4 regions of the Micromonospora sp. NBRC 101691 genome follow, and region 1 is predicted to be linked to each of the others. Evidence: riboswitches for the same ligand, from Rfam matches in the RefSeq annotation. Region 1 holds a riboswitch; each other region holds the start of a gene.
The links. A riboswitch is a leader RNA that binds a small molecule or an ion and turns the genes downstream of it on or off. The one in region 1 is predicted to bind cyclic di-AMP.

Region 2: it holds a riboswitch for cyclic di-AMP, as region 1 does, so the genes downstream of both, QSK20_RS11785 (C40 family peptidase) here and QSK20_RS29930 (coiled-coil domain-containing protein) in region 1, are expected to answer to the same signal.
Region 3: it holds a riboswitch for cyclic di-AMP, as region 1 does, so the genes downstream of both, QSK20_RS03030 (coiled-coil domain-containing protein) here and QSK20_RS29930 (coiled-coil domain-containing protein) in region 1, are expected to answer to the same signal.
Region 4: it holds a riboswitch for cyclic di-AMP, as region 1 does, so the genes downstream of both, QSK20_RS06440 (C39 family peptidase) here and QSK20_RS29930 (coiled-coil domain-containing protein) in region 1, are expected to answer to the same signal.

What each region holds. Positions count from the first base shown of each region.
Region 1 covers NZ_BSTB01000029.1:3,845-11,491, forward strand. Annotated here, with positions in the region: gene QSK20_RS29885 (DUF8832 domain-containing protein) at 1-703, opposite strand, end outside; gene QSK20_RS29890 (heavy-metal-associated domain-containing protein) at 700-909, opposite strand; gene QSK20_RS29895 (metal-sensitive transcriptional regulator) at 1,000-1,296, shown strand; gene QSK20_RS29900 (DUF397 domain-containing protein) at 1,661-1,852, opposite strand; gene QSK20_RS29905 (helix-turn-helix domain-containing protein) at 1,843-2,646, opposite strand; gene QSK20_RS29910 (hypothetical protein) at 2,816-3,505, shown strand; gene QSK20_RS29915 (DivIVA domain-containing protein) at 3,502-3,759, shown strand; gene QSK20_RS29920 (hypothetical protein) at 3,762-3,995, shown strand; gene QSK20_RS29925 (YibE/F family protein) at 4,161-5,477, shown strand; cyclic di-AMP (ydaO/yuaA leader) riboswitch at 5,644-5,774, shown strand; gene QSK20_RS29930 (coiled-coil domain-containing protein) at 5,779-6,789, shown strand; gene QSK20_RS29935 (carbonic anhydrase) at 6,869-7,546, opposite strand.
Region 2 covers NZ_BSTB01000005.1:249,059-256,705, forward strand. Annotated here, with positions in the region: gene QSK20_RS11755 (hypothetical protein) at 118-438, opposite strand; gene QSK20_RS11760 (helix-turn-helix domain-containing protein) at 972-1,490, shown strand; tRNA gene QSK20_RS11765 (tRNA-Gly) at 1,603-1,676, opposite strand; gene QSK20_RS11770 (zinc metalloprotease) at 1,956-2,939, shown strand; gene QSK20_RS11775 (pyridoxamine 5'-phosphate oxidase family protein) at 3,003-3,560, opposite strand; gene dcd (dCTP deaminase) at 3,656-4,234, shown strand; gene QSK20_RS11785 (C40 family peptidase) at 4,370-5,281, opposite strand; cyclic di-AMP (ydaO/yuaA leader) riboswitch at 5,424-5,556, opposite strand; gene QSK20_RS11790 (C40 family peptidase) at 5,825-6,841, opposite strand; gene QSK20_RS11795 ((Fe-S)-binding protein) at 7,246-7,647, opposite strand, start outside.
Region 3 covers NZ_BSTB01000001.1:700,826-708,472, reverse strand. Annotated here, with positions in the region: gene QSK20_RS03040 (hypothetical protein) at 63-206, opposite strand; gene QSK20_RS03035 (STAS domain-containing protein) at 541-912, shown strand; gene QSK20_RS03030 (coiled-coil domain-containing protein) at 1,092-2,156, opposite strand; cyclic di-AMP (ydaO/yuaA leader) riboswitch at 2,170-2,301, opposite strand; gene QSK20_RS03025 (cation diffusion facilitator family transporter) at 2,455-3,369, opposite strand; gene QSK20_RS03020 (HelD family protein) at 3,590-5,707, opposite strand; gene QSK20_RS03015 (alpha/beta fold hydrolase) at 5,819-6,754, opposite strand; gene QSK20_RS03010 (hypothetical protein) at 6,962-7,291, opposite strand.
Region 4 covers NZ_BSTB01000002.1:524,870-532,516, forward strand. Annotated here, with positions in the region: gene QSK20_RS06415 (uracil-xanthine permease family protein) at 1-504, opposite strand, end outside; gene QSK20_RS06420 (alpha-ketoglutarate-dependent dioxygenase AlkB) at 686-1,294, opposite strand; gene QSK20_RS06425 (acyltransferase family protein) at 1,497-2,771, shown strand; gene QSK20_RS06430 (hypothetical protein) at 2,782-3,237, shown strand; gene QSK20_RS06435 (hypothetical protein) at 3,393-4,148, shown strand; cyclic di-AMP (ydaO/yuaA leader) riboswitch at 4,475-4,613, shown strand; gene QSK20_RS06440 (C39 family peptidase) at 4,808-5,659, shown strand; gene QSK20_RS06445 (CDP-glycerol glycerophosphotransferase family protein) at 5,762-7,450, opposite strand; gene QSK20_RS06450 (bifunctional cytidylyltransferase/SDR family oxidoreductase) at 7,496-7,647, opposite strand, start outside.

The DNA of each region.
Region 1 (7,647 bases):
GGTCGCCCTGGCGCAGCGCCACCAGGTGCCCGTACGCGCCGAGGTAGGGCTGGAGATCGGTGACCGGTTCGCCGTCCCGGCGCACGGTCAGGGTCAGCTCGCTGGCCGCGCCGGGTCGCAGCTCACCGGTGAGGGTGACGGCGTATCCGTCGACGTTGGCGGTGGCCGCCGGCGCGGGCAGCGTACGCGGCGTGAAACCGCCGGGGACCGCGACGTCGACACCGAGGGTGAGTGGTTTCGCCCCGGTCGGGGTGAAGTCGGCGAACGCCCGCCAACTTCCCGGCTCGGCGAGCGGGGAGGCGATCCGCCAGGTGCCGTCCGGATCCATCGTCGGGTGCACGTGCCGGAACCCGGCGAGGTCCCGCCGGGCGACGATCAGGTGCATCCGCTTGTCGTGCTCCACGTCGAAGGCGGTTACCGCGTGCCCGTCGGGGCCGGTGACGCGGAAGGCGAACTCGCCGGCCGGCGTGGACACGGGGGTGAGCGTGTAGCCCTGGTCGGAGACGAGCAGTCCGCCGGGGAGGTGGGCGTCGGCACCGCCCGGGGCGTCCTCGTGCCCGCCACCACCCGCAGGGTGTCCCGCGTCGGGGTGGCCGCTCTCGGCGGGGGTGACGGGGCCGGTCACCAGCCCGACCCCGTATGCCGCACCGAGAACCGCCACGAGGCCGAGGGCGAAACCGCTCAGCTTCGTCGCTGTGTTCATGCTCCGACGAGCTCGAATCCGGCCTCGTCGACCGCCGCGCGGACCGTCTCGGTCTCCAGCGGCGCGTCACTGGTGACGGTGACCTGACCGGACGCCAGGTCGACCTGAACGTCCGTGACGCCGGCGACCGCACCGAGCTCGCTGCTGACCGCGCTGACGCAGTGTCCGCAGGTCATGCCCTGGACCTGGTACGTCTTGGTGGTCATCGAAACTCCTCTCGACGATGGATACCCACCTGGGGTATCCCCTCGCCTGGACCGTAACATACCCCAGGGGGGTAAGCTATCCTCGACACCATGAGCACACCCACACCGATCCGGGGATACACGGCCACCAAGGACCAACTGCTCGCGCGACTACGCCGCGTCGAGGGGCAGGTCCGGGGCATCGAGAAGATGGTCGACGAGGACCGGTACTGCATCGACGTGCTCACCCAGATCTCCGCCATCCAGGCCGCCCTGGACAAGGTCGCCCTCGGCCTGCTCGACGGCCACGCCCGGCACTGCATGCACGAGGGTGCCGCCGAGGGTCGCGCCGACGAGATGGCGACCGAGATGATGGCGGCCGTCGGCCGTCTGATGAAACGCGGCTGACCATCGGAGCCCTGCACTGCCGCTTCGAAGGGCGTGCCTAACTGGCCATGCGCCCGGCTGGTGTTGCTCGCCCAGTCCGCCGGATAGAGGGCCACGCTCTCCGGGGGATACGGCGGCTTTCGGAGACCCTGCACCTCACGTGAGGCATGGTGCCGGCCCGGCGGCAGAGTGATCGACTCGGAGTGACATCGAGCCAGAGCGGCCTACACCCAACTCAAGAGCCGGATCTTGGACAATTACCGTTCAAGTAAGACGGTAACTGTCCAAGATTCGAAGCGCCTCTTCGAGATCGTCAGGCGAGTCAGACACCAAAAGGGCGTCCGCCCCCATCCCGGGGTCGAACGCCCGATCCGCTGCAAGTCTGTTATCGCTGACAACCGACCTCAGCGACGAACACCCGCCAGGACGCGGGGTCGAAGGCGAGCGTGCCACCCGACCGGTCCTTCGTGTCGCGCACGAGGACCACCCCAGCCAGATTGTCCGCCACCTCGACGCAGGCTCCACCATTTTGGCTGCTGCGCGTGCTCTTGCGCCAGACAGCGCCGCTCAGATCCATTTCTCAGCCACTCTCCCGATCAACTCGATCGATTGCCTGTGAGGCAACGCCTCGCCCCGGATGCACTCCCACGCTTGTCGTACCCAGAGCAGGCCGGATGGCTCGTCCACCACCTGCCCCTGAAGCTGATTGTCGAGGTAGGCGTACTCATCCCCTCCTTCGAGGGTCGCCATCACGAAGGGACCGCTCATGCCAGCGTACGCCCCGGTGGAAGAGGGAACGACGTGGATTCGTACGTACGGAAGTTGGGCAGACAACTCCACCAGTTGGGACAACTGGTCGCGCATCAGCGCCGCGTTGCCGACTTCCCGATGCAACAAGTGCTCATCCAAGACCGCCACGAACTGTGGTGGTGAGTCCCGCGTAAGCACCTCCTGACGGGCGATGCGGGCAGCCGTCCTGCGTTCCACTTCTTCGGACGTCAGCAGTCCACCAGATGAGAACACCGCACGCGCGTACGCCTCTGTTTGTAGCAGCCCCGGCAGGACCGTCATCTCGTACCACCGTAGGGACAGTGCCTGGCGTTCGATCTCGATCCAGTTGCGGAACCACACCGGAGTGCTCGCGTCACGCACCAGGTCTTCCCAGAGGCTGAGCAGGATTCCGCCGGTTTCCAGGGCTTCGTCCACGGCCTTGAGGTACTCCGGCTTAGGTGGCTTGACGCCGGTCTCGATCGCGCTGACGTGCGTGTTCGAGTAGTGCACCCGCTCACCCAACGCGTCCTGGGTCAGTCCGGCGGCCACCCGCCGCCGACGCAGCTCGCGCAACAGGAACTCGGACGGCGAGATTCCCACACGTTCCCCCACTCTCCTCGGTCCACGTCGCCGCACCCCCATCCAGCCCGACACGGTCACCCAAAGTCATCATGCCGAAGCGGATTGTTCCGAATCCTAGGGCGGCACGGACAGGCTGTACACCCACGGTCACCGCGATCTGACCGAGAGCCCGAAAGAGGGAGGTCCCGTGCCCCGACCCCATCCCGTCCCGCTCGCTCCGCGTCACCGCCGCGACTGGCGTACGGCCTGGCGGCGCTGTGGCTGCGGCTGCGCCTGGCCCTGTCCGGACCGGTACCTGCCGGTGCCGGTCGAGCCGGCTGTCACGCCGACGCTGCCCGCGTACCCGCAGGTCAGAAACGTGCCGGTGGCCAGTGCCACCTGGGCGGTGTCCGGCGTGGCCGACGAGTTGCGGGAGGCGTACGTCGCAGTCGGCGCGGCCGTCGTCCTGCTGGAACGGGCACGGCTCGGCGCGACGCATCCGGCACTGCGGGTCGCGCAGCAGAGCGCCGATCACGCGCTGGACCTGGCCGACGAGGCGGAGCGGTTGCTCGGCCTGGGCGTCGCGCGCCTGCGAACGGCTTGCGGACGAGGCGCACCCGGCCACGACGTGGCCGTCACGGTGGAGGCGGTCGTCGTCCGGCTCCGCGCGGCGGCGGACCGGATCGACCGGTTCCCGCACCGGATCAGGGTGGCCGGGGAACAGCTCCGGGCCGCCGGGGAGGACGGCCCGACCGTCGAGGCGGCGACCGGGGAATGGGCACGGGCCGCCGGGCAGCTCGAACTGACCGCCGCCGCCCTGCGGGAGACCGTCGCCGCGCTCGCGGCGCAGTTTCCCGCGAACGCAGCGGACCCGGCGGGGAGAGGCCGACGGCCGTGATCTACCTGACCGGCAGGCGGCTCGGGCCGCACCAGATCCGGAGCGCGGAATTCGACCGGTGCTGGCGCGGACTCGCACCGGACCAGGTCCGTTCCCATCTCGACCGGGTCGCCGGGGAGGTGGAGCGGTTGCACCGGCACATCCGGGCCGTGGAGGCCGACGGGGATCGGATTCGTCAGGCGCTGCGCCGCTGGCAGTCCGAGTACGCCCAGCGCCGGCCGGCGGACTCCGGCCCTCGGCACGGGGGGTGGTGACGGTGGGCCGATGGGTGCTGCACCTGCCGCTGACGCTGCCCGACCGGGAGTACGCCGTCGCCCTCGCGGTCGCGCTGCGCGACTCCCTCGGGCACGTGCCGGAAATGGACTTCGGGGAGGCCACCGTCAGCGCGGAGGACGACCAGTCGCGGCGTACCCGGATCTGGTGTGACGCGCGGCTGGACGACGGACGGCGGTGTGAGCTGGCGAACAGGCATGACGGGAGGTGCCGGTGACCGGTGGACGCATGGACGGGGCAGCTCGACAGCGTGCGCCGGCGAACTCCCCACCGAGCCGCGCGGAACCGGACCGGGCCGCCGAACAGGCTGCGAGCTGCGGCTTCGGACCCGGCAGAATGGTCCGGCCAGGGCACCCGCCACGCCAGGATCGTTGGGAGAAGCATGGGCCACGACCACAGCCGTCCCACCGCCGCCGCGCCGCCGCGCGTACGGCGTGTCCTGATCGCGACCGTGGTCCCCCTCTTCCTGGCGACCCTGGTCGCGGCGCTGGTGCTCTGGCCCCGGGACGCCCCGTCGGTCGGCGGCGGCGAGGACGCGGCCCGGTACCACGGCACGGTGACGCGGGTGGTGACCGAGCCCTGCCCACCCACGCCGGAGGCCCCGGAGGGGACGACGGAGGGGCCGTGCGGGACCGCCACGGTGACCGTCGACACCGGGCCGGACGCCGGGCAGCAGGTCGAGACGGCGCTGCCCGCCGGGCCGGGATCGCCCTCGGTGGAGGTCGGCGACGAGATCGTCCTGGTGGTGCTGACCGACCCGGCCGACCCGACGGTCAGCAGCTACACCATCGCCGCCCACCAGCGGGGGAAGCCGCTGATCTGGTTGGCCCTGGCGTTCGCCGTCGCCATCGTCGCGTTCGGCCGCTGGCGCGGCCTGGCCGCGCTCGGCGGGCTGGTGGCCAGCTTCGCCATCCTGCTCACCTTCGTGCTGCCCGGTATCGGTGCCGGCGAGTCCCCGCTGCCGGTGGCGGTCACCGGCGCCGCGTTGATCATGTTCGTGGTCTTGTATCTCACCCACGGGGTCACCGCACAGACCTCCGTCGCGGTCCTCGGCACCCTGGCCAGCCTGGTGCTCACCGGCGTGCTCGGCAGCCTGGCGACCGCGCTCACCCACCTCACCGGGTACGGCTCCGAGGACGCCACCACGCTGTCGATGTTCCAGGCCGACGTCGACCTGCACGGGTTGCTCCTGGCCGGCATCATCATCGGCTCCCTGGGCGTCCTGGACGACGTCACGGTCACCCAGGCCGCCACGGTCACCGAACTGGCCCGCGCCAACCCCGACCTCACCCGGCTCCAGCTCTACCGGGCGGCCACGCGGGTCGGCCGGGCGCACATCGCCTCGACGGTCAACACGATCGTGCTCGCGTACGCGGGCGCGTCGCTGCCCCTGCTGCTGTTGCTGACCGCCGACACGCGTGGGATCAGCGAGATCGTGACCAGCGAGTTCCTCGCCCAGGAGATCGTCCGCAGCATCGTCGCGACGCTCGGGCTGATCGCCGCCGTACCGATCACCACCGGCCTGGCCGCCCTGGTGACCACCGCCGGCCGGGGTGGCACGCCGAGCCGCCGCCCGCCCCGGCCGGCCGGTGAGCGGGACGACGCCCTCGCCGCCCTCAGCGGTCCCCGTGCCGCCACCGGGGTCACCGATTCCGCCGCCGGACCGGGCCACCCGAGGAACACGAATCCGGCATGGTGAAACTCCGCAGAGTGACCACCAATCGTTATGATCTTGACAAATGTGACACGAGTGACGGAAAGCAATAGGGAAATAACGCTTTTGGTCGGGATCCGGGCGTAGAACCCCACGCCCACTGTCAGGTAACCTCGCTGCCGGTTACCGCCGAAGGCGCGCACCGGCGCCAGCGGAGCCACCGCCTAATCGCCCACCGGCGAACCGGGGAACCAGGTTCATGGGGTGCATCCGCGTCAGCGGTAGGGGCCACTTCCGCCCCGAACCCGTCAGCTAACCCGGTCGGCGGTCGACGGAAGGGAACACTGTGACGGCACCCCTACGCCGCTGGCTGAAACCGGTCGTGGCCGTGCTCGCCGCCTTCGCCGTGGCCGCTGTGCCCGCGCCGGCCATGGCCGAGCCGTCGAGCCCGTCCGGGCACGACGGAGAGCAGCCGAAGCTCCTCAACGAGGTGATCGAGGAGACGAACCGCAGCTACACCCAGGCTCAGGCGAAGCTCAACGCCTCGAAGAAGCGCCAGCTCACCCTCGCCCTGGAGGTCGAACGGGCGCAGAACGAGCTGAAGTCGCTCACCCCGCAGGTGGCCACGATCGCCGTGCGGTCGTACATGACCGGCCGGGTCGGCCCCGCCTCCATGCTGCTGGACGCCAACACCCCCGACTCGTTCGTCAAGCGGGCCAGCGCGCTGGACGAGATGAACATGGTCAACAGCAAGAAGGTCGCCGCGGTCGCCGCCGCCAAGAACCAGGCGGAACTGGCCAAGAAGGCGCTCGACGCCGAGGTCATGGAGCAGCAGAAGCAGTCCGACATCCTGAAGAAGCGCAAGCGCGAGGCGGAGAAGTCCCTAGCCCTGGTCGGCGGCATGGGGTTGACCGGTGGCCTGGTGGACGCCACCTCCCCGCCCGCCCGGCCCGGCCCCGGGCGGGACAGCAACGGCAACTGGCGTTCGCTGGGCTGCACCGAGGACGACCCGACCACCGGCGGCTGCATCACCCCGCGCACCCTGCACATGTACAAGGAGGTCAAGCGGGCCGGCTTCAACATGTTCGTCGGGTGCTACCGACCGGGCGGGCCGTACGAGCATCCGAAGGGGCGGGCCTGCGACTGGTCGCTCCAGAAGTCGGGGTTCAGCCGGTGGGACACCACGGCGGAACGGAAGTACGGCAACAACCTGACCGCGTTCCTCGTCCGTAACGCCGACGTGCTCGGCATCTACTACGTGATCTGGAACAAGCAGATCTGGTTCCCGGCGACCGGCTGGAGTTCGTACAGCGGGCCCTCGGACCACACGGACCACGTCCACGTCTCCATGCTCTGACCCACCACGCCGAATCGGGCCCCGCATCCGTTCGACCGGAGGCGGGGCCCGTTCGCGTGACCGGCCGGAGCCGGACGGGTCAGTGGCGGGCCGAGGGGGCCGGCCCGGCGGCGAGGGCGACGTCCTCGGTGGCGGCGATCGACCGGACCACGCGTACCTCACCGGCGGCCAGCCGGTACGACATGCCGACCACCGCGCACCGCCCCTCCCGCACCGCGCGGTTGAGCGTCACCGAGCGCTCCAACAGCACCTCGACGGTGTGGTCGATGTGGATGTCGACGATCCCGTCGATGTCGTCGACGCCCTGCCGGGCGGCCTGGCGGAGGCTGGGCACCACCGCGCCCACGACCGCCCCCAGGTAACCGGGGGGCGTGGTCCCGGAGCCGTCGGCCTCCCGGGCGGCCTGCACCGCCCCGCAGGAGTCGTGGCCGAGGACGACCACCAGCGGGGTCTCCAGGACGCTCACCGCGTACTCGATGCTGCCCAGCACCTCGGTGCCGACGATGTGCCCGGCGGTCCGGACGACGAAGAGGTCACCGAGGCCCCGGTCGAAGATGATCTCGGCGGCCAGCCGGGAGTCGGAGCAGCCGAGCACGACCGCGAAGGGGTGCTGCCCGTCGGCGACCGCGGCCCGGTGTCCGGCGTCCTGGTTGGGGTGCAGCGGGTTGCCGGTGACGAAGCGCCGGTTGCCCGACTGCAACTCGACCAGCGCCTGCGCGGGACTCGCCGGAGGCTGTTGTCCACCGGGAACGGCCATTACTCAATCCACCCCTTCTCCGGACCGGGGCCGCATGCCCGACGGGGAGACACGGCCAGCCACCACGGTCACACGGAGCGCAAACTACGTCAAGGGATACG
Region 2 (7,647 bases), on a different contig from region 1:
CAGCTGGGAATCGCACAAGATCAGGCCGTCGTACGGCGTTTCCCCAGTTCGGCACGGTCCCTGGTGACCTCGGTTGGCCTGGTTTTACCCCGGCTTATGGCCCGTGGATGGCCCGGCCTACCCGTCCTCGAACGGCTCATCGTGCCACCGGAACCCGGCCTCGTCGTCCTCGATGCTCAACAGGAACTCGGCCACCTGGCGGCCGTCCGGGTGACTCATCGTGACGGCGGCCCGCACGGCGTCGTAGGCCCGCTCCATCGCCTCGTCGTCCTCGGCATCGACGGCGGCGTTCCACGCGACGAAGAGCGGACGCAGCGGCTCGAACCCCGACAGCGGACGGAACCGGCCGTACGTCCACGGGAAGTCGTGACTCTGCTCGTCGATCTCGCCAACCAGCTCGCCCCGGTGGTACAGCCGCCAAACCCTGCCCGCGCCCACCGCGACAGAGTAGGCGGCGCTGAGGCGGTCAGCCCCGGTGTGGTGTGGGCTAGGCACACCCAGCCTGGTGCACTACTGCACCGGGCGGTGTACTATTGCACCAGACAGCAGGCCCTGCATCCCCTTCACGCGTTCCTGCTGGCCACCCAACCAGGCCCTTCCGTGCTGGGAAAACATCCCTATTAGTCCGAGCGCGGAGGATCTACCAGATTTGGAGCCAACATGTCCGAAATCAAGGCATCCATCCCCCTAGGAGTGGAATATGGTCAGGGCGGGTCGCCACCCCAAGAAGGAGATTGCGCATGCGCTTCGCCGGGCGGCTGAAGCTGGCCTCATCGTTGATGAGATCCACCGGGGCCATCGGTGGGGACAGGTGATCTGTGAACGTTGCTCCGCTACCCGAGGCGTCTGGTCTACGCCGCGCGACGCGGGCAGCCATGCAAAACAGATCGAACGGTTCACGCGCAGTCACATCCACCCCTTGCCGCCGGAGGGGTCATCCGCCACCACGTAAGGCTGGAAGGAGGTAGGCCATGACAACACACATCTTTACGGTGGTGCTCGATCGGCAGCCTACCGATGCCGAGCTGGACGCCCTGTTCGTTGCCGGCTGCGACGACGCAGCCTTCGGCACTGAGAACAATCTCCCGATCGCAGAGTTCGACCGGGAGGCGGAGACCATGGCGGACGCGATCGCTACCGCTGTACACAGCCTCGACGAGGTCGGCCTGGTCGCGCTCCGTATCCTCGATCAGGATCTTGTTACGTTGGCTGATGTCGCCGAGCGTATCGGGCAGAGCCGAGAGTCTGTGCGACGGTACGCGAGCGGCGAACGAGGACCAGGCAACTTCCCACCCCCCGTCAACCCCGCTCGGGAAGGCACAGTGTTCTACCGATGGAGCGAGGTTGCTCCATGGGTACGCGACAACCTACGGATTGAGATAGCCGACTCTGACCCCGCGCTGGTCGTCGCCAACCTAGTGCTACAAGCCCGACAACACCGCCAGCGTGTCGCCCACATGGCAGCACTGACCGACCTACTAGCAGCGTAAGGCCCACAAGCGCCAACAGCTAATGGCACGTCAACAGCACGCCGCGTGATCGTTGACCTTGGAACATCGAAGGCCCTGGTCAGGACTTGCGTCCTGACCAGGGCCTTCGTGGTGGAGCGGGTGACGGGAATCGAACCCGCACTGTCAGCTTGGGAAGCTGATGTTCTGCCATTGAACTACACCCGCAGGCGGCACCACTGTACCTGAGCGGCTCGCCGTCCGCACCAAGGTACCCCTTTGCGGCGACCCGCGTCGCCGGGGAGACCCGTGCTCCGCCCTCGACCGGTCGGAACGGGCGGCCCCGGAGACAGCACCCGAGCTTCGTCGACCCGGACGTGACCAACCGTTACAGCGCAGCAACACATGCCCATTTTCAAATGTGTCGATGAGATGTAGCCTCTGCCCCAAGATTCTCAGCCTCGGTGTGACACGCCTCTTGTCACGTCGAGAGAAAGAGGTGGACACATGGGCCTTCGTCCTAATCTGTTGACCCGGCGTGTGGCCGGTGTCGCCACCACGACCCTCGCCCTGCTGCTCAGCACGGCGGCAATCGGTGTCGCTCCTGCGGCGGCCCATGCGGACCACGCGGACGAGGCCTGCGTCGAGCCGGCCGACACCCATGCCCACTCGAAGATCAAGGTCGGCGGCATTGCCAAGCACGAGCCGAACGAGCTGACCCCGCAGCAGGTCCGTGAGCGCGAGGCGGACCTCGCCGCCGTGCTGGCCGCTCGGGCCAAGCGGACCGACCTCAAGCAGGGTCCGGTGGCGAACGCCTCGATCACGATCCCGGTCGTGGTGCACGTGATCCAGCGGGACAGCACCCGGGCCGGGGGCAACATCCCGGACTCGATGGTCAATTCGCAGATCAGCGTGCTGAACCAGTCCTTCAGCGGTGCGACCGGCGGCACGGCCACCGCGTTCGCCTTCCAGCTTCAGAAGATCAACCGGGTCACCAACCCGGCGTGGTACCCGATCGTGCAGGGTTCCTCGGCCGAGCGCTCGATGAAGACCTCGCTGCGTGAGGGCGGCAAGGGCACGCTCAACATCTACCTCGGCGAACTGAGCGACGACCTGCTCGGCTGGGCGACCTTCCCGACCCGCCGGCTCAACAGCATGGACGGCGTCGTCGTGCTGAGCGAGTCGCTGCCGGGCGGCACCGCCACCAACTACAACCAGGGCGACACCGGCACCCACGAGGTCGGCCACTGGCTGAACCTGTACCACACCTTCCAGGGCGGCTGCTCCGGCTCCGGCGACGGCGTCTCGGACACCCCGGCGGAGGCGTCGCCGGCGTTCGAGTGCCCGACCGGTCGGGACACCTGCGCCACTGCCGGCGTGGACCCGATCACCAACTTCATGGACTACACCTACGACTCGTGCATGTACCAGTTCACCGCAGGCCAGGCCAGCCGCATGCTGACCGCGTGGAACGCCTACCGCGCCGCCTGACGGCGCTGACGTACCGCCCGATGCCGGCTCCGTCCGACGGAGCCGGCATCGGCGTGTCCAGGCTCAGGCCGCGGCCCGATGCGCGGCCCGCCGTCGCCCGACCCGTGGTCCTGGTGCCGACGGCTGGCCGGCACCCGGTGAGTCACGTGCCCGAGGGTCCAGCCAGACCTGAACCGCCGGACCGCCCTGCCCCACGCCGGAAGCCTCCGGCCCGACGTGATCGCGCCGGGCGAGCATCGCCACGTCGACGGTGAACTCGAACAACCGCCAGTCCGCCCGTGGCTCGGCCCGGAAACACTCCGCCAGCCGGGCCACCCGGGCCTGGTCGGTGACCGGCCGGGCGTGCCCGGCCACGTACGCCTCGTCGTCGCTCTCCTCCGGCGGGAACGAGTGCAGCGCGTACCGCCCGTCGCGCTCCAGATCGCGGCGCTTCGGCGAGTCGATGACGAAGCAGAAGAGCCCCTCGTCGGTGATGACCGGGGAGACCGGGTGGACCCGGGGGCCACCGTCGGCCCGGACCGTGGCCAGGTAGCCGAAGCCGGGGCCGTACTGCTGCAGGAGAAGGCGGATCGCGTCGGCGAGGCGGGGCTCGTCGGTGGCGAACTCGGACCAGGAAGCCATACCGACATTCTATCGAACACGCGTACGAAAGAGCAGTCCGACGCGCTGGTCACCCGCCGGATCGGGGAGGCTACGGCACTGGATATGGTGGTGCGATGCTGCTCTCCGACCGGGACCTCGTCAGCGAGATCAAGGCTGGCACGCTGGCGCTGGAACCGTTCGACGCGAGTCTGGTGCAGCCCTCCAGCATCGACGTACGCCTGGACCGGCTCTTCCGGGTCTTCAACAACCACCTCTACACGCACATCGACCCGGCGATGCAGCAGGACGATCTCACCTCGTTGGTGGAGGTGCCCGAGGGGGAGCCCTTCGTGCTGCACCCCGGCGAGTTCGTGCTCGCCTCCACGCTGGAGGTCATCTCGCTGGGCGACCAGCTCGCCGGCCGGCTGGAGGGCAAGTCGAGTCTGGGCCGGCTCGGCCTGCTCACCCACTCGACCGCCGGTTTCATCGACCCTGGCTTCTCCGGGCACGTGACGTTGGAACTCTCCAACGTGGCCAACCTGCCGATCACGCTCTGGCCCGGTATGAAGATCGGCCAGCTCTGCATCTTCCGGCTCTCCTCGCCGGCCGAGCATCCGTACGGCTCCGCCGTCTACGGCTCCCGCTACCAGGGGCAGCGCGGGCCCACCCCGAGTCGGGCCTGGCGGAACTGGCGCACCTGGCCCACTCGCTGACCCCACCGCTGTCCCGCCACCCACCGCCCCGACACCCGTCGTTGTGCCGGTGGTGGTGTGTGCGCGGCTTCGCCGGGTGCCTGCAGGGGTCCCCTGCTACGCAAAAAGCGGTAACAGGGGACCCCTGCTACCACCTCAGCCGGGGCGGCCGTAACTGTGCACCGGGCCGTCGTCGACCCGCTTCATCTTCACCGGCGCGCCGGCCCGGGAGGCGTGCACCAGCCAGCCGTTGCCGACGTACATGCCGACGTGGTGCAGGTCGGAGTAGTAGAAGACGAGATCCCCGGGGCGTAGCTCGCTTTGGCCCACCCGGGCGGTCACCCGTCGCTGCTGGGCGGCGTTGTGCGGCAGGGCGACCCCGGCCCGGGCCCAGGCGGCGAGCGTGAGCCCGGAGCAGTCGTACGCGTTCGGCCCCTCGGCGCCCCAGACGTAGGGCTTGCCGATCTGCGCGCAGGCGAACGTGACGGCCTTTCCGGCGGCACCGCCGGGGTAGGCGGCCGGGCAGGGGGCGGGACGCAGGCTGGTGCCAGCGCCGTTGCCGTACGCCGCCAGGCGCATCTTCTGAAGGCGGGCGATGTCGGCGTCGATCTGCCGCCGCTTCGCGTCCAACTGGCGTTCGGCCTGGCTGAGCTGTGTGATCAGCCGGTCCAGCGGAGCCTTGCGGGCGCCGAGCTGGTCCCGCAGTTCGACCACGTGGCGGATGTCGGCCTGCTGCCGACGGGCGAACTGGTCGAGCAGTTCGAGTTGGTGGACGACGGTGGCCGGTGTCGGGTCCGCCAGCATGGCGTTGAGGGCGGAGGCGTTCTCCCCCTTGTACGCCCGTACCGCGAGCCCGCCGACCTTGCTCATCGCCTGGTCGACCTGACGGCTCAGCGGCCCGATCCGGGCGGCGAGCGCCCCCGCCTCCCGTCGTTTGGCGGTGAGCGCCTGGCGGGTGGCGTTGTGCTGTTCGATGACCGGTTCGAGGGCGTTCCACTCCCGGTCGATCTGGCGTTCGATCTCGGCGACCGAGGGTTCGGCGTGGGCCACGCCGGTGCCGCCCGTCACGAGGACGGTGGCTCCGACGAGGACGGTGAAGACGGTGGTGAAGCGGGACCAGCATGGACGCGGCGCAGCCGTCGTCCGGGCAGCCGGGGCCGTCCGGACGGACGATCGCCGCGGGGCATGGTGTGCCACCGGGCTCCTGACTCCTTCTTCCGTTGACCGCCTACCGGGTTAGCTGACGGGTTCGGGCGGGAAGGGAGCGCCCTACCTTGGGTACGGATTCACCCCGATGGTGCTGGTGGTTCCCCGGTTCGCTCGTGCTGTGGCGACGTTTCTCGTTGTGGCGACGTGCCGGTCGGCCGGCTCCTTCTCCAGCAGACGGCCGCCGTCGTGCGATTCGGCGGTGTCGAGCCGTTGCCGCCTCGGACTGGCGGACCTGTCACCGGCTCGGCAAGTGCCGAGGTTAGAGACGACCGTCGTCGATCCGCAACACGGTTCGCGGGAGTGCCACCTGCTGATTTCCGACAGTAACCACTGTGGGCACGGTTCGTTCGCCCAGCGCGAAGGGCCCCGGCCGATGGCCGGGGCCCTTCGCGGAAGAGTCGGTCAGTACGGGCGGCGGAAGCCTGCGACCGGCATGTGGCTGATGCTGGCCACCTGCACCGGCTTGCCGGCGCGTGGGGCGTGCACCATGATGCCGTTACCCAGGTAGAGCCCGACGTGGTGCAGGTCGCTGAAGAAGAAGACCAGGTCACCGGGGCGGGCCTCGGCGCGGCTGATCACCTTCGTCTCGCGCCACTGCGCGCCGGTGAAGTGGGTCAGGTGGATGCCTGCGGCCTTGTAGGCGTACTGGGTCAGCCCGGAGCAGTCGAAGGAGTTCGGCCCGGTGGCGCCCCAGACGTACGGGTCACCGACCTGGGCGCAGGCCGTCCTGATGGCGGTGTTGGCGGCGCTGCTGATCACACCCTTGATGAGCGGGCAGCCGGGGGCGCTGACCGCGGTCTTCGGCATGGATGCCCGCAGCCGCTTGATCTCGGCGTCGATCGTGGTCTTCTTCGCCGCCAGGTCCTTCTCCTGCTGGGTCTGGCTGGTGATGATGGTGTCCAGCTTCTGCTTCTCGACCTCGTACTTGGTCCGGATCTCCACCACCCCCTGGAGTTCCTTGCGCTGGTGGGCGGCGAGTCGGTCGAGCATGCCCATCTGCTCGGCCAGGGTGCCCGGCTTGGCGCTGACCAGCAGCGCGCCGATCTCCTGGGACGGGCCGGTCATGTAGTGCCGGGAGGCCAGGGCCCCGATCCGGTTCATGGCCATGTCGCTCTGCAACGCGAGCGGCTCGATCTTCTTCTCCAGGTCGGCCGACTTCTTCTGGTTGACCTTGAGCTGGCTGCGGACCTCGTTGTACTTCTCGATCGTGGGCTCCAACTGCTCCCACTGCTTGTCGATCTGCGCCTCGATCTCCTCGGGAGTGGGCGCGGCGTACGCGGGGGCAGCGAGCAGGCCGGCACCGACCACGGCAGCGGCGGACAGGGTGACGAGGGTGCGAACGAACCGGCGCAACCCACCCGGACGAGTGGGGAGCCGATCCGGTGCGTGACGCTGAGGGGGCAGGGTTGCCACCGGCACCGAACTCCTTTGGCGACCAGACCACCGGGCGCCCCGCGAGGGAGAGGATGGCGGGGCAGACGATCCACAGCGGCCGGTGCCCCACATTAGGGAAGCAACGGGACGATATCAAGGCGAGGGGACCTCAAATCACGCTCCGGCAATCATGTGGGCACCCACCGTGCCGGCCCAGCCGGAGATGGCGGCAGCTTCCGCCCGCGCCGAGCCGGCGCATCGCCGCCACGCACCTCGGTCGGACCTCACCGCGAGTCCCGGGAGCATCACGGCGTGCTTGTAGAGCTGCCCCGTCCGTGCCACCGCGATCACGGGTAGCGCAGACGGGGCAGCTCTACAGCGTCGGAAAGGGCGAGTCCCCCGGCGCGCGCCCGAGCCGGTCCGACGGGTACGGGCCCGAGCGGGTCGGCTCAGCCGGTTACCGGCTCGGCCGGCTGGCCGTCGCGGTCCTGCGCCGGCTTCACCGAACGGAGCAGCACGCTGGCGACGTCGACGACCTCGACCTGCTCGCCGGCGCCCTTGCCGTTGACCCCGTCGTTGAGCATCGTCGAGCAGAACGGGCAGCCGACCGCGATGGTCTTCGCGCCGGTGGACATCGCCTCCTCGACGCGGTCCACGTTGATCCGCTTGCCGATCCGCTCCTCCATCCACATCCGGGCGCCGCCAGCGCCGCAGCAGAAGGAGCGCTCGCTGTTGCGGGGCATCTCGGTGACGGCCTCCTGCACGGAGGAGCCGAGCACCTCGCGCGGCGGGGCGAAGATCCGGTTGTGCCGACCCAGGTAGCAGGGGTCGTGGTAGGTGACCCCACCGTC
Region 3 (7,647 bases), on a different contig from region 1:
TGATGTCGATCACCGAGGGTCATCGGTGCCCCGGATCCGGACGGCCGGACAGGGCGTCCCGATCAGCGCAGCGTCACCACCGCGACGCCGCGGGCGAAGTCGTCGTCGTCATCGTCATCGTCGTCGCCCGCCCCGCCGAAGCCGCAGGCCAGCACGAGGGCGAGCAGGGCGCCGACGCCCGCCAGTCCGAGCAGTCTCTTGATCATCTATGGCTCCTTGGTCGATGCCGGTTCCTCCGGTGGGGCTGATGCTAGGCAGGCCGGTCAATGGCTGGTGGGAGGCGGGCCGCGCCGTCCGGGCGCGCCCGGACGGATGGTTGCGCACCGCCCCGGAGAGCGACCGCTAACCTGGTTGCTGGTGCGCGGAACCCGGGACCGGGTGTTCGGGGAGGGAAGGAGAGTCGGAATTGGGCGACTTGTCGCTCCTGATCCGTGAATTGCTCATCCCCGGGGGTGGCGACCGAGGCTGTCGGAGGAATACTCTCGGTCGCGGCCCGCGTACTGATGAGGCGCCCGGAGACGGGCGAGTGGAGGTGCTCGCGTGAGCCTGTCGATTGTCCAGTCGGTCCTGTCCGGTGGCGTCGTGGAGATCGCCCCGCGTGGTGAGATCGACGTCGACACCGCGTACGAGGTACGCGAAGCCGTTGTCGAGGTGCTCTCCAAGAGCCGCCCGGCGCGGATCGAACTCAACATGAGGTTGGTGACCTTCATCGACTCGGTCGGCATCAGCGCGATGGTCGCCGGCTTCCAGACCGCCGAGGTGAGCGGCGTCAAGCTGGTCGTCACCGAGCCCAGCCGGTTCGTCCACCGGCAGCTCTGGGTGACCGGCCTGCTCGGCCTCTTCGGCGCGCCGGAGCCGTACTTCGCCGGTGCCGCCGCCGCACCCGAGCCCGAGGTGCTGCCCGGCGCCTGACCGGTGCGCGCCGCCCCCCGTCGGGGTCAGCTCAGGTGCACGACCCGCCGAACCGGGTGCAGCGCACGCCGCCACGTGTCGCCGGTTCCGCTGCGGTGGCCCGGGTTCCCCGTGGCTGCCCCACGCCGACAAGCGAACGGCCCGCCACCCCTCAGGGGTGACGGGCCGCGTCGGCTGGCTCAGTAGACCGACAGGTGGACGTGGTTGGTGTGGTCGCTCGACGGGTCGCCGCCCGCTCCGCTGTACGACTTCCATCCGCTGCTCGGCAGCCAGATCTGCCGGTACCAGATGACGTAGAGGACGCCGAGCCGGCTGGCGTTGTTCTTGAAGTACGCCGCCAGGTTGTCGCCGTACGTCTTGTCGCCACCGGTGGCGTCGCCGCCGAAGCCGTTCTTCTGTGCGGCGAAGTCGCAGGCCCGGCCCTTGGGATGCTCTCCGGAACCGCCGGGGCGGTAGCAGGAGACGTACCGGGTGAAGCCGGCGGCCTTGGCCTGGTTGAGCGCGTGCAGCGTGCGCGGGGTGATGCAGCCGTCGGCGGGCGTCGGGTCGTTGACGCTGCACGACTCGGGCGGCCAGGAGCCGTCGGGGTTGCGCGGTGCCGGCTTCGCCGTGGCGGACCGGGTCGAGTTGCTGCCGCCACTGGGGGTGGTGACCGCCGCCTTCCGGTTGGCGACCACCAGTGCCTGCTCGGCCTGCTGCTTGCGCTTCTCCATCACCGCGACCTGCTTGCGCTGCTCGGTGATCTCCCGGTTCAGCGCCGCCTTGGCCTGGTTGGCCTGCTCCCGGGTGCTGAGTAGGCCCCGCAGTTCCCGGTCCTCGTTGGCGGCCACCGCGTCCAGCGCGGCGACCCGGTCCATGAAGCTGTCCGGCGAGTCGCTGGCCAGCAACGCCGAGGCCGGCCCGAGCCGGCCGGTCCGGTACGCCAGCCCGGCGATCACGCCGACCTTCTCGTCGCGGACCGCCAGGTCCTTCTCGATGGTGCCGAGATGTTCGTTGATCTTCTGTTGGCGGGTGACCGACTTCGCGAGCGCGTCCTTCGCGTCGAGCCACCCCTTGCTGGCCGCCTCCAGTTGGGCGCGCAGTGCCGGGGTGCCGCCCTCGGGGTCGTCCCCGGGCGCCCTGGCCGTCAGCGGAGGCGCCGCCGTGGCGGGGGCCACGACGGCCGGCGTGGCCGCGACGCCGAGGGCGACTGTCGCGGCGACCAGTGCCGCCATCCGGGCGGCGGTACGTCGTACGGGTGCCACTACTGGCATGCACATGTCCTTCCGTCAGCCGCCGACCGGGTTAGCTGACGGGTTCGGGACGGAAGATCCCTACCGCTCACGCGGATGCACCCCAAGAACATGGTTCCCCGGCTCGCCGTCACCGGCGATTAGGCGGCGGTCACCGCAGGCGCCGGAGGGCGCCGCCCGGCGGTGACCGGGTCCGAGACTACCGAAGCCGGTATCCCAGGGGCAGCGTTGGCCACACCACTCCCGCGAGATGACATCGGCATAACTGGCATAGCGGGACAATACACTTCCAGATTTAAGTCTGTCCTAATTACCACTCGACCCGGCCGCAGACGCCCGGCGATTCGCCGGGTTCGACCTGGAGTGTGGCGTGGTCGATGTGGAAGTCCTCGTGCAACGCGGTCCGCGCGGCGGCGAGCACGCTGCCGACCTCGACCGTCGGGTCGGTGGTCAGGTGGGCCGAGGCCACCTCCATCCCCGAGGTGAGCGTCCAGAGGTGCAGGTCGTGCACCTCGACCACGCCCGGGACGGCGCTCAACCGGTCGCGTACCGCGCCGACCTGGAGGTGCTCCGGCGCGGCCTGGACCAGGATGCGCACGGCCGCCCGGCCCAGCCGCCAGGTGCGCGGCAGGATGAAGACCCCGATCGCCACCGCGACCAGCGGGTCGGCCCACCACCAGTCGGTGAGCGCGATGACCACCGCGGCGGTGATCACGCCGACCGAGCCGAGCAGGTCGGCCACCACCTCCAGGTACGCCCCGCGCAGGTTGATGCTCTCCTTCGCGCCCTCGCGCAGCAGCGCGAAGGCGACCACGTTTGCCAGCAGGCCGAGCACCGCCACCACCAGCATCGGTCCGGTGGTCACCTCCGGCGGGTCCCCGAACCGGCGCACCGCCTCGACCAGCACGTAGACCGCGACCCCGGAGAGCAGGACGGCGTTGGCGAGGGCGGCGAGCACCTCCAGTCGGTAGAGGCCGAAGGTGCGCTGCGGATCCCGGCCGGCCCGCCGCGCGGCGGTGATCGCGGCCAGCGCCATGCCGATGCCGAGCACGTCGGTGAACATGTGACCCGCGTCGGAGAGCAGGGCCAGCGACCCGGTCCCGAGCGCGGTCACCGCCTCGACCACCATCAGGGTGGCGAGCAGGCCGAACGCGGCCCAGAGCCGGCCGGTGTGCCGCTGTGCGGCGTGCGCTATCCCGCCGTGGTGGTCATGACCTGCGCCCACGCCCCCACCCTCCGTTCCCCGTTCGGTCCGGACCCAATGTATGTTCACATCGCTATGTATGCAAGTAACTGCCCGCAAGGCGCCCGGAACGCAAGCAGGCGAGGTGGCAGGGTGCAGGGTGGTAGCAGGGGTCCCTTGTTACTCATTAATGAGTAACAAGGGACCCCTGCTACCAGAAAAGCGCGTCGGAAGGCGCCCGGCCGGGGTGGGGCAGCGCGGGTCAGGCGACCGGATCGATGGTGGTGAGCCGTTGGGTGGCCCGGGAGAGCGCCACGTAGAGGGTCCGCACGCCCGAACCCGGGTCGGCGCGGATCTCGCCCGGGGCGACCAGCGCCACCCCGTCGTACTCCATGCCCTTGGCCTGAAGGCTGGTCACCACCTGGAGGCGCGGCGAGTCCAGGTGGGCCAGCCAGCCGGCCACCTCGTCCCGGCGGGGCACCGGCGTGATCACGCCCACCGTCCCGGCCACCTCCGCCAGCAGCGCGGCGACCGCCTCGGCCGTCCGCGCCGCGAGCTGCTCCGCCGGCACGGCCAGCGCCACCGGGTGCACGCCGGTGGACCGGACCGCCGTCGGCAGCGGCAGGTCCGGGTGGACGGTACGGATCTCCGCCGCCGCCACCGCGAAGATCTCCGCCGAGTTGCGGTAGTTCGTGGTCAGGGTGAACTCGTGCCGCTTACGCCGGCCGAGCGCCTGGTCGCGGGCCCGGGTCAGCTCCACCGGGTCGCCGGTCCAGGCGGTCTGCGCCGGGTCGCCGACCACCGTCCAGGACGCGAGCCGACCCCGCCGGCCGAGCATCCGCCACTGCATCGGCGACACGTCCTGCGCCTCGTCGACCACGACGTGCGCGTAGTCGCGGTAGTCGACCGGCCGCTCCCGGGCCGCCGCCCGCTGGGCGCGCTGCCGGTCGGCGAAGGTGCTCAGCTCCCGGACCCCGCCGGCGAGCTGGAACGGGTCGCGCCGCCGGCGGGCGGGCTTCATCGGTTGGCCGAGCAGCGCGTCCAGCTCGTCGAGGAGCGCGATGTCGGCGATGGTCAGCCCGTCGCGGTCCAGCGTCCGCCAGGCCGCCGTCAGCGCGCGGATCTCCGCGCCGGAAAGGATCCCCCCGGCGTACGACCGCAGCCGCTCCGGCCGGGCCAACCAGCCGAGCACGTGGCGCGGGTGCAGGCGCGGCCACCACGCCTTGAGGAACTCGCGGAACTCCGTCCGGTCGGCCAGTTCGTCCTCGAAGGCCCGCTGCTCGGGCAGGCCGGGTACGCCGATCCGGCGGGCCTGCGCCCAGAGCGCGGCGAAGATCCCGTCGAAGCCGGCCCGGCGCACCTCGTTGCGGCGGGCGCCCCGGGGCAGCGCCCGGGTACGGATCGCGTCCAGCTCGGGACGGGCCAGCTGGAGCAACTGCCCCCGGTAGAGCAGGCGCAGTTCCTCCGGGCCGTCCGGGACGGCGTCCCGGGCCGCGCGTTCCAGTACGCGGCGCATCCGCAGCGAGCCCTTGACCGCCGCCACCTCCGGCGGGTCGGTGCGGGTGGCGGACATGCCCGGGAAGAGGGAGCCGAGGGAGTGCAGGGTGGCGGTCTCCTCGCCGAGGGAGGGCAGCACCGAGGCGATGTACTCGACGAAGACCGTCGACGGGCCGACCACCAGGATGCCGCCGCCGGCGTACCGGCTGCGGTCGGAGTAGAGCAGGTACGCCGCGCGGTGCAGGGCCACCGCCGTCTTGCCGGTGCCCGGTCCGCCGGAGACGACCGTCACGCCCGAGCCGGGGGAGCGGATCGCCTCGTCCTGCTCCCGCTGGATGGTGGCGACGATGTCCCGCATGCCGCGCCCGGTGGCCCGGGAGAGGGTGGCCAGCAGCGCGCCGTCGCCGACGACCGGCATCTCCGGCGGGGCCGAGGCCGGGTCGAGCAGGTCGTCCTCGATCCGGGTGACCCGCTCGGCGGCGGAGCCGATGGTGCGGCGGCGGACCACACCCAGCGGCTGCGCCGGGGTGGCCTGGTAGAACGCCGCCGCGGCCGGGGCCCGCCAGTCCACCACCAGGGTCTCGGCGTCCTCGCCGCGCACCCCGAGCCGCCCCACGTGCAGCACCGAGCGGTCCCGCAGGTCGAGCCGGCCGAAGACCAGCCCCTCGTGCTCGGCGTCGAGCAGGTGCCGCCGCTGGGCGGCGTGGAAGACCATCGCGTCCCGCTCGACCAGCGCGCCGAAGTTGCCCACCTTGGCGAGCCGGTAACCCTCGCGTTCGGCCCGGGCGGCCGACCGCCGCAGCTCGGCCAGCCGGGCGTACACCCGGTCGAGATGCCGCTGCTCGGCGGCGATCTCCTGCTCGAGGGTGCTCTGGTCGGTCACGCACGGGCTCCTGTGCTGGCGGCGGGCGGCGCGGACCCGCGCCAATCTGACCCGGCCGAGGGTACGGGCAGCAGCTCGACCGACGGTCGGGCCATCCCGATCCCGACGTGATTAGTCCCGTTGTAACCTTTTGGAAGAAGTGGCGTCGGGCGTGGCAAGCGCCTGCCGGAGCACGGTCACGATCGCCGTGGTGACCTCCTCCGGGCGTTCCATCATCAGCATGTGGCCGGCACCGGGGCAGACGGTCAGCTCGGTGGTCGGCAGCACCTGCGCGATGGACTCCGCGCACGGCGGCGGGGTGAGCCGGTCCCGGTCGCCGACCAGCGCCGCCGCCGGCACGTCGCCCAGCTCGGCGAGGGTGTCCAGGCGGTGCTGCGTCCCGATCGAGGCCCGGAAACCGCCGATCGAGCGGAGCGAGGCGTGGGCCACCGCCGAGGTGACCAGCCGGATGTCCGTCGGGTCGCACCGGTCGCCGAAGAGCAACCAGCGCAGGGACGGTCGCAGGGCGCGCAGCAGGGCGCGCGGTGGCCGCCACGAGCCGCACCGGGCCAGCACCCCGGCCCCGGTGGTCTCGGCCAGCCGGATCAGGCGGGCGATCCGGGGCGAGAGACCGTACGCGGTGTGGGTGTGCCCCTCGGCGGTGGTGGCCACGAAGACCAGGCCGGCGGTACGGGCGGCGAAGTGGGCCCGGTGGCGGTGGGCGTACTCCATGACGGTCATCCCGCCCATGGAGTGCCCGACCAGCACCACCGGCCCGGTCGGCGCGACCTCGTCCAGCACGGCCACCAGGTCGTCACCGAGCTGCGCCAGGGTCGCCGTGCGCAGCGCCATGCAGCTCGACCGGCCGTGCCCCCGGGCGTCGTAGGTGACCAGCCGCACCCGGTCGCCGAGCTGCTCGCCGATGCCGGCGAGCTGCCGGTGCCAGCTGCGCCCGTCCAGCGTCCAGCCGTGCACCAGGACCACGGTGACCTCGGCGTCGGCCGGGCCGGTGGTCTCCCCGTGCAGCCGGACGCCGTCCGGCAGCCGCACCTCGAACCCCTCCGGCATCGCCACCTCCCCTGCGCCCGGACCGACGGGGGTACCCGGCGGTAACCAACGGCTACCCGCCATGGCACCACGCGAATCGTCCGACGGAAAGAATCGCCGCCCCGGGTTCGCGCCCCGAGGGAAATCTACCGATGCGAATGCCGCTCACGACAGAGCCGCCCGCCGGATCTTCCGGCGGGCGGCTCGGGGTGTCGCGTGCGGGGCGGCTCAGGCCTCGAAGACGCCGGCCTCGACCAGGCGCTTCTCGGTGGCGTCCCAGCCGTCACCCGGGTGGGTGGTGTTCAGGTTGTTGATCTCCGCCCGGATCTTGGCGGCGTGGCCGGCGGCGGCCAGCACCCGGATCTCCTCGACGAAGGCCTCGGAGTCGGTACGCAGGTGCGCGGTCTTGCCGTTGGTCAGGTTCCGCACGTAGGCGTGCTTGCCGCCGTTGAGCGGGATGAGGTACTTGAACTCGCCCAGCACGCTGAGGGCGCCACCCTGGCCAGCCTGGCCGGCCCGGACTGACGCGCGCGCGGTCTTAGAGGTGTTGCTCGCCACGGAGGTACTCCTTGCAAGACGTACGGGAGGACGGAACGTCCGGGGGCGGTGCGGACGACCCCCGGGGAGGAGGCGAGCCCGCGGTCACCTGCGGCGACGAAGCCACGAGGTGATGCACGGCGGCACAGACCGCCGAGTGAACTGTACACGACCGCGCCATCCGGCTCGGCCGGTGTGCCCCGCCGACCGGCTGGTCGTGGGCTGTTGCGCGACGGCGTCGTCGCCGTCACCGGGTGGGTGGGACGACCGGGTCGCCGCCGCCCGTGCGGTCGACGGGAACGGTGTCCCGCCGTCGCAGAGCGCAACGGCGAGCACGCGCCCCGCTATTCCGGTGGCGAATTTTCCGATTCCCTGGC
Region 4 (7,647 bases), on a different contig from region 1:
GCCGTCCCAGGCCACCGGGGCGAGGTTGAGCCCGATCAGCGCGACGATCGCGCCGGTCACCGCCGGCGGCATCAGCGCGTCGATCCACCGTGTCCCGGCCACCTGGACGACCAGGCCGACCAGGGCCAGCGCCGCGCCCGCGACCACGATGCCGCCGAGCGCCGGACCGATGTCACCGCCGGCCTTCGCCGCCATCACCGGCGCGATGAAGGCGAACGACGAGCCGAGGTACGACGGCAGCCGGTTACCGGTGACCACCAGGAACAGCAGCGTGCCCAGCCCGGAGAAGAACAGCGTGGTGGCCGGCGGGAAGCCGGTGATCAGTGGCACCGTGAAGGTCGCGCCGAACATGGCCACCACGTGCTGCACGCCGACCCCGACGGTGCGCGGCCAGGAGAGGCGTTCGTCCGGGGCGACCACGTCGCCGGGGCGTACCGCGCGGCCGTCGCCGTGCAACCGCCAGGGTGTCCGGCGCGGCGTCGCGGTGGTGGGGGGTGGGGTCATGGCGTGCCCTTCACGTCGGTGGGACCTGGTGGGGCGGTGGCGACCCTGGACGTTTCTAACAGAGTGCCGGTGGCGGCCGGTCCGCCGGACCGGAACCGGGCGGCGCGGACGGGTTCGCCGGCGGGGGCCGGACGCCTGCCAGCCGTGGTCTCCGCGACGGGTCCGCCCGCGTGGACGCGGCTCAGGCGACGCCGGTGGGACGGAACTGCACGCTCACCCGGGGGCCGACCGGGCGGCTGGTCTTCGGGACGGCGTGCTCCCAGGTGCGCTGGCAGGAGCCGCCCATGACGACCAGGTCGCCGTGGCCGAGCGGGAAGCGCGGGCCGGTTCCGCCGCCGCGCGGGCGCAGCAGCAGCGGGCGGGGTGTGCCGAACGAGACGATCGCCACCATGGTGTCCGCGTGCGCGCCCCGACCGATGGTGTCGCCGTGCCAGGCGACGCTGTCCCGGCCGGAGCGGTAGAGGCACATGCCGGCGGTGACGAACTCCTCACCGAGCTCGGCGGCGTAGTGCCGGTTGAGCGTCGCAAGGGCCTCGGTCAGCACGGGATGGGGCAGGGGTCGGCCGGCGGCGTACCAGCAGAGCAGCCGGGGTACGTCGACCTCGGCGTCGTACATCCGGCGGCGCTCGGCCCGCCAGGGCACGTCCTGCAGGAGCGTGGCGAGGACCGGGTCGGAGCCCCGTACCCAGCCGGGCAGGTGGTCGACCCAGGCGCCCCGGCCCAACTCGTGCCGACGCACCCGTCCGGCGAGCGGCTCCAGGGCGGGGCCCTGGTCCGTGAGGTCCAGCATCGAGGGCTGGTACACGATGTCGGCCACGCGGCTGATCCTACCCACCTGTCGTACACACGTACGAGAGGCGGGTGGTCGGGGTAGGGTGCCCGGCGGGGCGGCAACGACCGGTTCCGCCCTATGTGACCAATCCCGGCGTACGCCGGCCGACCGACGGGAGAACCCGCATGCCGATCCGCGAGCCGTATCCGCGGGCGGTGTCATGACCAGCCTCACCCCGACGCCCGGGGCCGACCGGTCCCTGTCCCGCCTGCCGTCCCTGACCGGACTGCGGTGGATCGCGGCGATGCTGGTCTTCGGCTTCCACGTCGGGACGATGCGGATCATCGTCGAGCCGGAGTTCAAGGCCGTGGTGGACCAGTTGTTCACCCTGGGTCTCTCCGGGGTGCAGTTCTTCTTCGTGCTCAGTGGGTTCGTGCTGGTCTGGTCGGCCCGTGAGCAGGACACGAAGTGGGCGTTCTGGCGCCGCCGGCTGGCCAAGATCTACCCGAACCACCTGCTGATGTGGGGGGTGGTGCTGCTGGTCGGGCTCTGGTTCGCCGACCCGGTGAACCCCTCGGCGGCGGTGCAGAACCTCCTGCTCGTGCAGGCCTGGAACCCCACGCCCGGCTACTTCTACAGCGTCAACACGGTGAGCTGGTCGCTCTCCTGCGAGCTGTTCTTCTACTTCTGCCTGCCGTTCGTGCTGCCGGCGTTGCGCCGGACGCCGTCGGCGGCGCTCTGGGCCGTCGTCGTGGCGGTGCCACTGGTGATCCTTGCGCTCTGGCCGGGGCAGCTCCTGGTGCCGGAGGAGAGCCGGTGGTGGTTCACCCAGATCTTCCCGCTGGTGCGTTCCACCGAGTTCTGGATGGGCGTCGCCGCGGCAGAGCTGATGCGACGCGGCCACTGGCGCGGCCCCGGCCTGCCCCTGGCCAGCCTGATCTTCGTGGTCACCTGGGCGGTGGCCGGCGAGTGGATCCGCGCCGAGTTCTGGGCGGCGCTGCTGTCCGCCGCGTACATCCTGGTGATCACCTCGGCGGCCCGGGCCGACGTGCGGGGCCTGCCCTCGCCGTGGCGCTCCCGGCCGCTGGTCTGGCTCGGCGAGGTCTCCTTCGCCTTCTACCTGGTGCACGTCTTCGTGATGGTCACCATTCTCCGGCTCACCGGCGACCACGGCGTGGGCTTCACCGGCTGGACGGGCCCCCTGGTGGCGGTCGGTTTCCTGCTGCTGAACCTGCTGCTGGCCTGGCTGCTGTACCGGTGGGTGGAGACCCCGATGATGCGGCTGCTCGCCCCGAGCCGGAAGCGCGCCCCCACCGGGAGTCCCGACACGGCGGCCGGGCGACCCTCCGCGACCGGGGGACGGCCGGCGACCGTCGCGCCGCGCCCGCGAGCCGCCGGCGTCGACCGGGCGGGACACGCCGACGTTCCGCCCGGTGACCAGGCCGGGGAATCCGACCGGGCCGGCATCGACGCGGGTACCCGACGATCGGGGTAACCTGCTCTCCGTGCCTCCCGTCGTGCTCGGCTGCCCCCGTTGGTGGTCGGTGCGCCGGGCGTTGCGGGTGTTCACCAGCCTCGCCGTGGCGGTCGCCCTCGCGCTGAGCGGCGGCCTCGCCGGGGGCCTCTCCACCGGGAGTCCGCCCGCCCCGGCCGAGTGGTTCCCCGTCGACCGGGGCGCACCCGTCGCCACGGAGCAGGTCGCCCACAGCGTGCCGGGCACGTCCCCGCTCGCCCACGGCGTGTTGGTTTCGTCCCCGCTCTCCGGCCCGGTCGCCGACAGCACCACGGTCCGCGCCGCCGGCCCGGACACCCGCCACGAGACGCCGCTCGTCGCCACCGGTCCGGTCGCCGCGACCGATGCCCCGCCGGCCGGGTCGGCGCCGACCGGACACCGGCCGGTCCGGCCGATGGCCGCGACCGACGCCGGCGTGAGCGGTTCCCGGGCCCCACCACATCGCTGATCCGTCCACCCCGGGTGTCCCGCCCTCGGGGCGAAGCTGATCCGACGAACCTCACCCCGCACCCGCCGACGGCGGTCCCGGTGGCTCCACCGCCAGCGGATCCGGCGTCCGAGGCGTGCGGCCCCACCCGCTCCCGTGTCCCGTGAGGTGCCGACGTGGACGTCGTTCTCTACGAGTTCCTGGTCGACGTGCCCCGGGCGGCCGCCATCTGGTCCGCCCTGCTCGTGCTCGCCCTGACCGTGCTCACCGTCCTGGTGGCCCGCCCCGAGCGGGAGGCGACGCTCTCCCCGCCGGCCGCCACCTCCGACCCCGCCGCCCCCGACCCGGCGGACCTGCGCCGGTACGCCGAGGAGGTGGCGGTCGCGGCGGCCGGTGCCGCCCAGACCGCCCGCCGTCGCCGGGAGCGGTGGCTCACCGCGCAGGAACGGGTCGAGCAGGCCTGGCGGGCGTACGACGAGGCGGAGACCACCGCCCGTCGCTTCGCCGGGGCCACCGCCCTGCCCGCCCCCCGGACCCCCCGCACCCCGGCCGAGTACGTCGCCCGGGAACGCTTCCTGCACCGGGCCGCGATGGCCGCCTACTGGCGGGGCGACCTGTCGGTGCGGCAGCTCAGCGACGTGTTCGCCCGCCGTAACGGGTGGGATCCGCGGCTGCACCCCGTCGTGCAGGAGGCGATTCTGCACCGGGTGGTCCGTGACCTGCGGCGGGTGGAGTACCGGACGGCGGCCGAGCGGGAACGGGTGGCCTGGCGGCAGGCGGAGGTCGCGGCGACGGCAGCCCGGTCCCTGGCGGCGGAGGCGTCCCTCGCGGCGGAACGTCTCCGGGCGAGCACCCGGACCGTCGTCGCGACCCGGCGGCTGCCCGGTGCGATTCGCCTCGCCTCCCGGTGGCGGCCGGCGCGGGTGGGATGACCGCCGGGGCGCACGGGATGCGCACCCCCGCCGCGAGCGTGACCGGATCGTGACGTGACCCGGACCACGGCCGTTCTCCCCGCACCTTCGACCCCGGTCGTCCCGTTCCGCGTCGACTGCGCCGAGGTGGTTGTGCCGATGCCGTCCGGAAATCGCCCGACGGTACTCGGAAAACCGGTCGTCCCATTGAGCGACGTCAGCGGCACGAACGTACCCGACTTCCGGGTGTGCTGTGCTGTTTGCCCAGCTCGCGGGGGTTGGCAGTGGATTGCGGCGTCAGTAGTGTCGGCCCGTCTGGTGCGGTCGTAGGTCGCAAAGGGCGACACCGCGCCGGCCCGCCTAATCGTGCGCAACGAGCCGGGGACCCACGTACGTCCGGGGTGAATCCGCGGGGCCGACCCGTGGTAGGGCGATCTTCCCGCCCGAATCCGTCAGCTAACCCGGTAGGCGGTATCGGAAGGAGTACCTCGTGCCGTTCGCCCCCGTTACCCGGCTCCTCCACGGTGCCCCGGTGCCGCCGGCCGTCCGTCCGCGCCGCCGGCACTGACCCCGTCGTCCACCCTCGGACGCCGTCCGGGCGGGCACCCCACACCGACGTCGACCCCACGCACGGTCCACCGTGCGTCGACCGGGTGCGCCGCTCTCCACCCCTGTCTTCCGTGGAGGAATCCGTGAAGTACCCGGTCCCGCGACCGTTCAATCTTTTCCCCGTCCGCCGGTCGTACCAGGTCGCCGCCTCGGCGGCGGTGCTGGTGGCGGCGTCCACCGCCGGCGTCCTGCTCGTCGACCCCGGCACGCCGACGCACCGCGAGGACACCGTCGCCACGGCGGCCGAGCCGGACCGGTCGACCGCCGCGTCCCGGCAGCACGACCGTGCCACCGCGTCCCCGGCCAGCCCGTCGGCCGTCGCCACCACCCCGCCGGCCAAGCCGTCCGCGTCGCCCACCGCCACCGGCTCGTCGAACCCGGACCTGACGGCCAGCCCCACCCCGCCGAAGCCGCCCGCGTCGAAGGTGCTCGACATCCAGTACCAGGAGCAGACCACCTTCTACTACTGCGGCCCGGCCGCCACCCGGATCGCGCTGACCGCCCGGGACGTCGTCCGCAGCCAGGACGACCTCGCCCAGCGGCTCAACACCACCCAGGCCGGCACCAACTCCGCCGAGGACACCACCCGGGTCCTCAACGACCTGGTCGGCCGGGACGTCTACCGGACCAGGACGATCCCCGGTAACGCGGCCACCCCGGCCCAGATGGACCGGCTCCAGGCCGACGTGGTGCGGGCCGTCGGCAACGGGTACGCCGTCGTCGTCAACATCGCCGGATCCGCCACCGACGTCGCCGGTGGCTGGCACTCCTACCCCGGCGGGCACTACCTGACCGTGGTCGGCTACCGGGACGACGGCCGGACCGTCAAGATCGCGGACCCGGCGAACGCCGCCGCGGGCTCGTACTGGATGACCACCATCGGCCTGGCGCACTGGGCCGCCACCCGGGGCTACTCCGCCTGAGCCCTCGCGCGGGAGCAACCGCCGCGCCGGTTGGGGTGGTTGGTAGCAGGGGTCCCCTGTTACTCCTTTTTGAGTAACAGGGGACCCCTGCTACCACCGCAGCTACGCGCTGACCGGCTGGTCCGCCTGGCCGGGGCGGGTGGCCGGAACGGCAGCCGGCGCGAGGTGCGCCCGGGCCGCCGACAGGAAACCCTCGGCGTACGACTCGACCGGGAAATCACCCAGGTAGTGGGTGCGCATCGCCCAGCGCGCCTCGGCCAGCGGGTCGGTGCCGAGCAGCTGCTCCAGCACGGTGTCGACGTCGGCCAGGTCCCGGCGCAGCACGTAGCCGGAGCGGGCCAGCGGGAAGCGCTCGGTGAACGCGTCGCCGTCCGCGCCCATGTCCGTCACCACGTACGGCTTGCCGGAGTAGAGGTAGTCGGAGATCACCCCGGAGACGTCCGAGATCAGCGCGTCGGAGCGGTTGACGCAGTCGACGAGACTCATCGCCCGGCTGGCGTCGGTGCCCCAGACGTGCTGCCGGCCGGTGCGGGCACGGTCCGCCGCGAGCAACTCCTCCACCCGGGCGAGCTGCCGCGCCGACTCCGGGTTCTGCGCGGTGTACGGGTGGGCCCGCAGGATCACCGTCGCGCCCCGGGCCAGCAGCCGCCCCACCACCGCCTCGGCCACCGGCAGCGAGCAGTAGTTCGCGTCCGCGTGGTGCCCGGTCCAGGTGGGGGTGTAGAGCACGGTCGGCTGGGCCGGCATCGGCACCGGCGGACGGCGTACCCCGATCGCCTCCACCTGGGGGCGGCCGACGACGACGAACTTCTCCGCCGGAATGTGCACCCCGGCGCGGGCGTACCGGTCGATCGCCGCCTGCCCGGCCACGAAGTTCCGGTCGAAGATCGCCGAGACCGGGTTGGCGCTCGGCGCCTTGTCGCTGTCGCCGTGGTGGATCTGGATGTGGGTGAGCTGGGTGAACCGGATGCAGTGGGCGTTCTTCGCCCCGTGGTTGACGTAGAACGCCACCCGCAGGCTGGGCACCAGCGCCTCGTCGATCGCCTTCAGCGTGGGGCAGTACACCACCGGCGCGCGGGTGGCCGCCGCGATCGGGGCCAGGAACTCCGGCTCGCGCAGCAGCACCAGGAACGGCCGCCCGATCCGCTCCAGGTACGGCAGCCACATGGTGACCTGGTACTCCGAGCCGGGCGGGGCGGAGAAGTAGAGCAGGAACTCCGGCTGGTGCCGGGCCAGCGCGCGGGCCACCGGGCTGGCCGCGGTCGACGGGCGGAACCGCCGTCGGGCCAGGCGCAGGCCGACCACCCCGGCCAGTCCGCCGACGAGCAGGCTGACCACCAGGGCGTACCAGCTCGGCAGGGCGAGCAGCGCGCCGAGCGCGACCGCGCCGAGCAGCACCGGGATCGCCGTGCCGACGTGGGTGGTGGTCAGTCCGGGCCGTACCGGCAGGTTGGCGGTGCGGATCTCCAGCCCCCCGGCGTCCCGCAGCGGGCCGTCGAGCAGCACGAGCGCGAGCAGCACCAACGCGGTCGCCACCAGGGCGGGGTCGAAGCCGGTGTCGAGACGGCGGGCGTACCCGACCAGGACGCCGGCGGCGACCAGGACGGACTCGGCCACCACGTCCGCGCCCGGACGGACCCGGCGCTCCCACACTCCGGCGGCCAGCGCGGCGACCGCGAGCACCAGTCCGGGCAGGGTCGCCCCGGTGAGCGCGACCAGGAGGAAGGCCAGCACCGCCAGGCCCACGGTGAGGCACCGGGCGAGTAGTTTCCGGACCAGGGTGCCACGCATTTCGCTGACTCTCCTGCCTGTCGCGTGGGGTGTGGGGGCGCGAATTCAGCGGGCCGACGGCGCGGCCGACGATGCCGGTCCGGCGGAGGGTGCGGGTCCGGCAGTGGGGGCCGGTCCGGCCTGGGCCGGCACCACCGGATCGTCGGCCGAGCGGCGGACGTCGATCACCTGGCCGGTGAGGTCGGACAACAGCACGT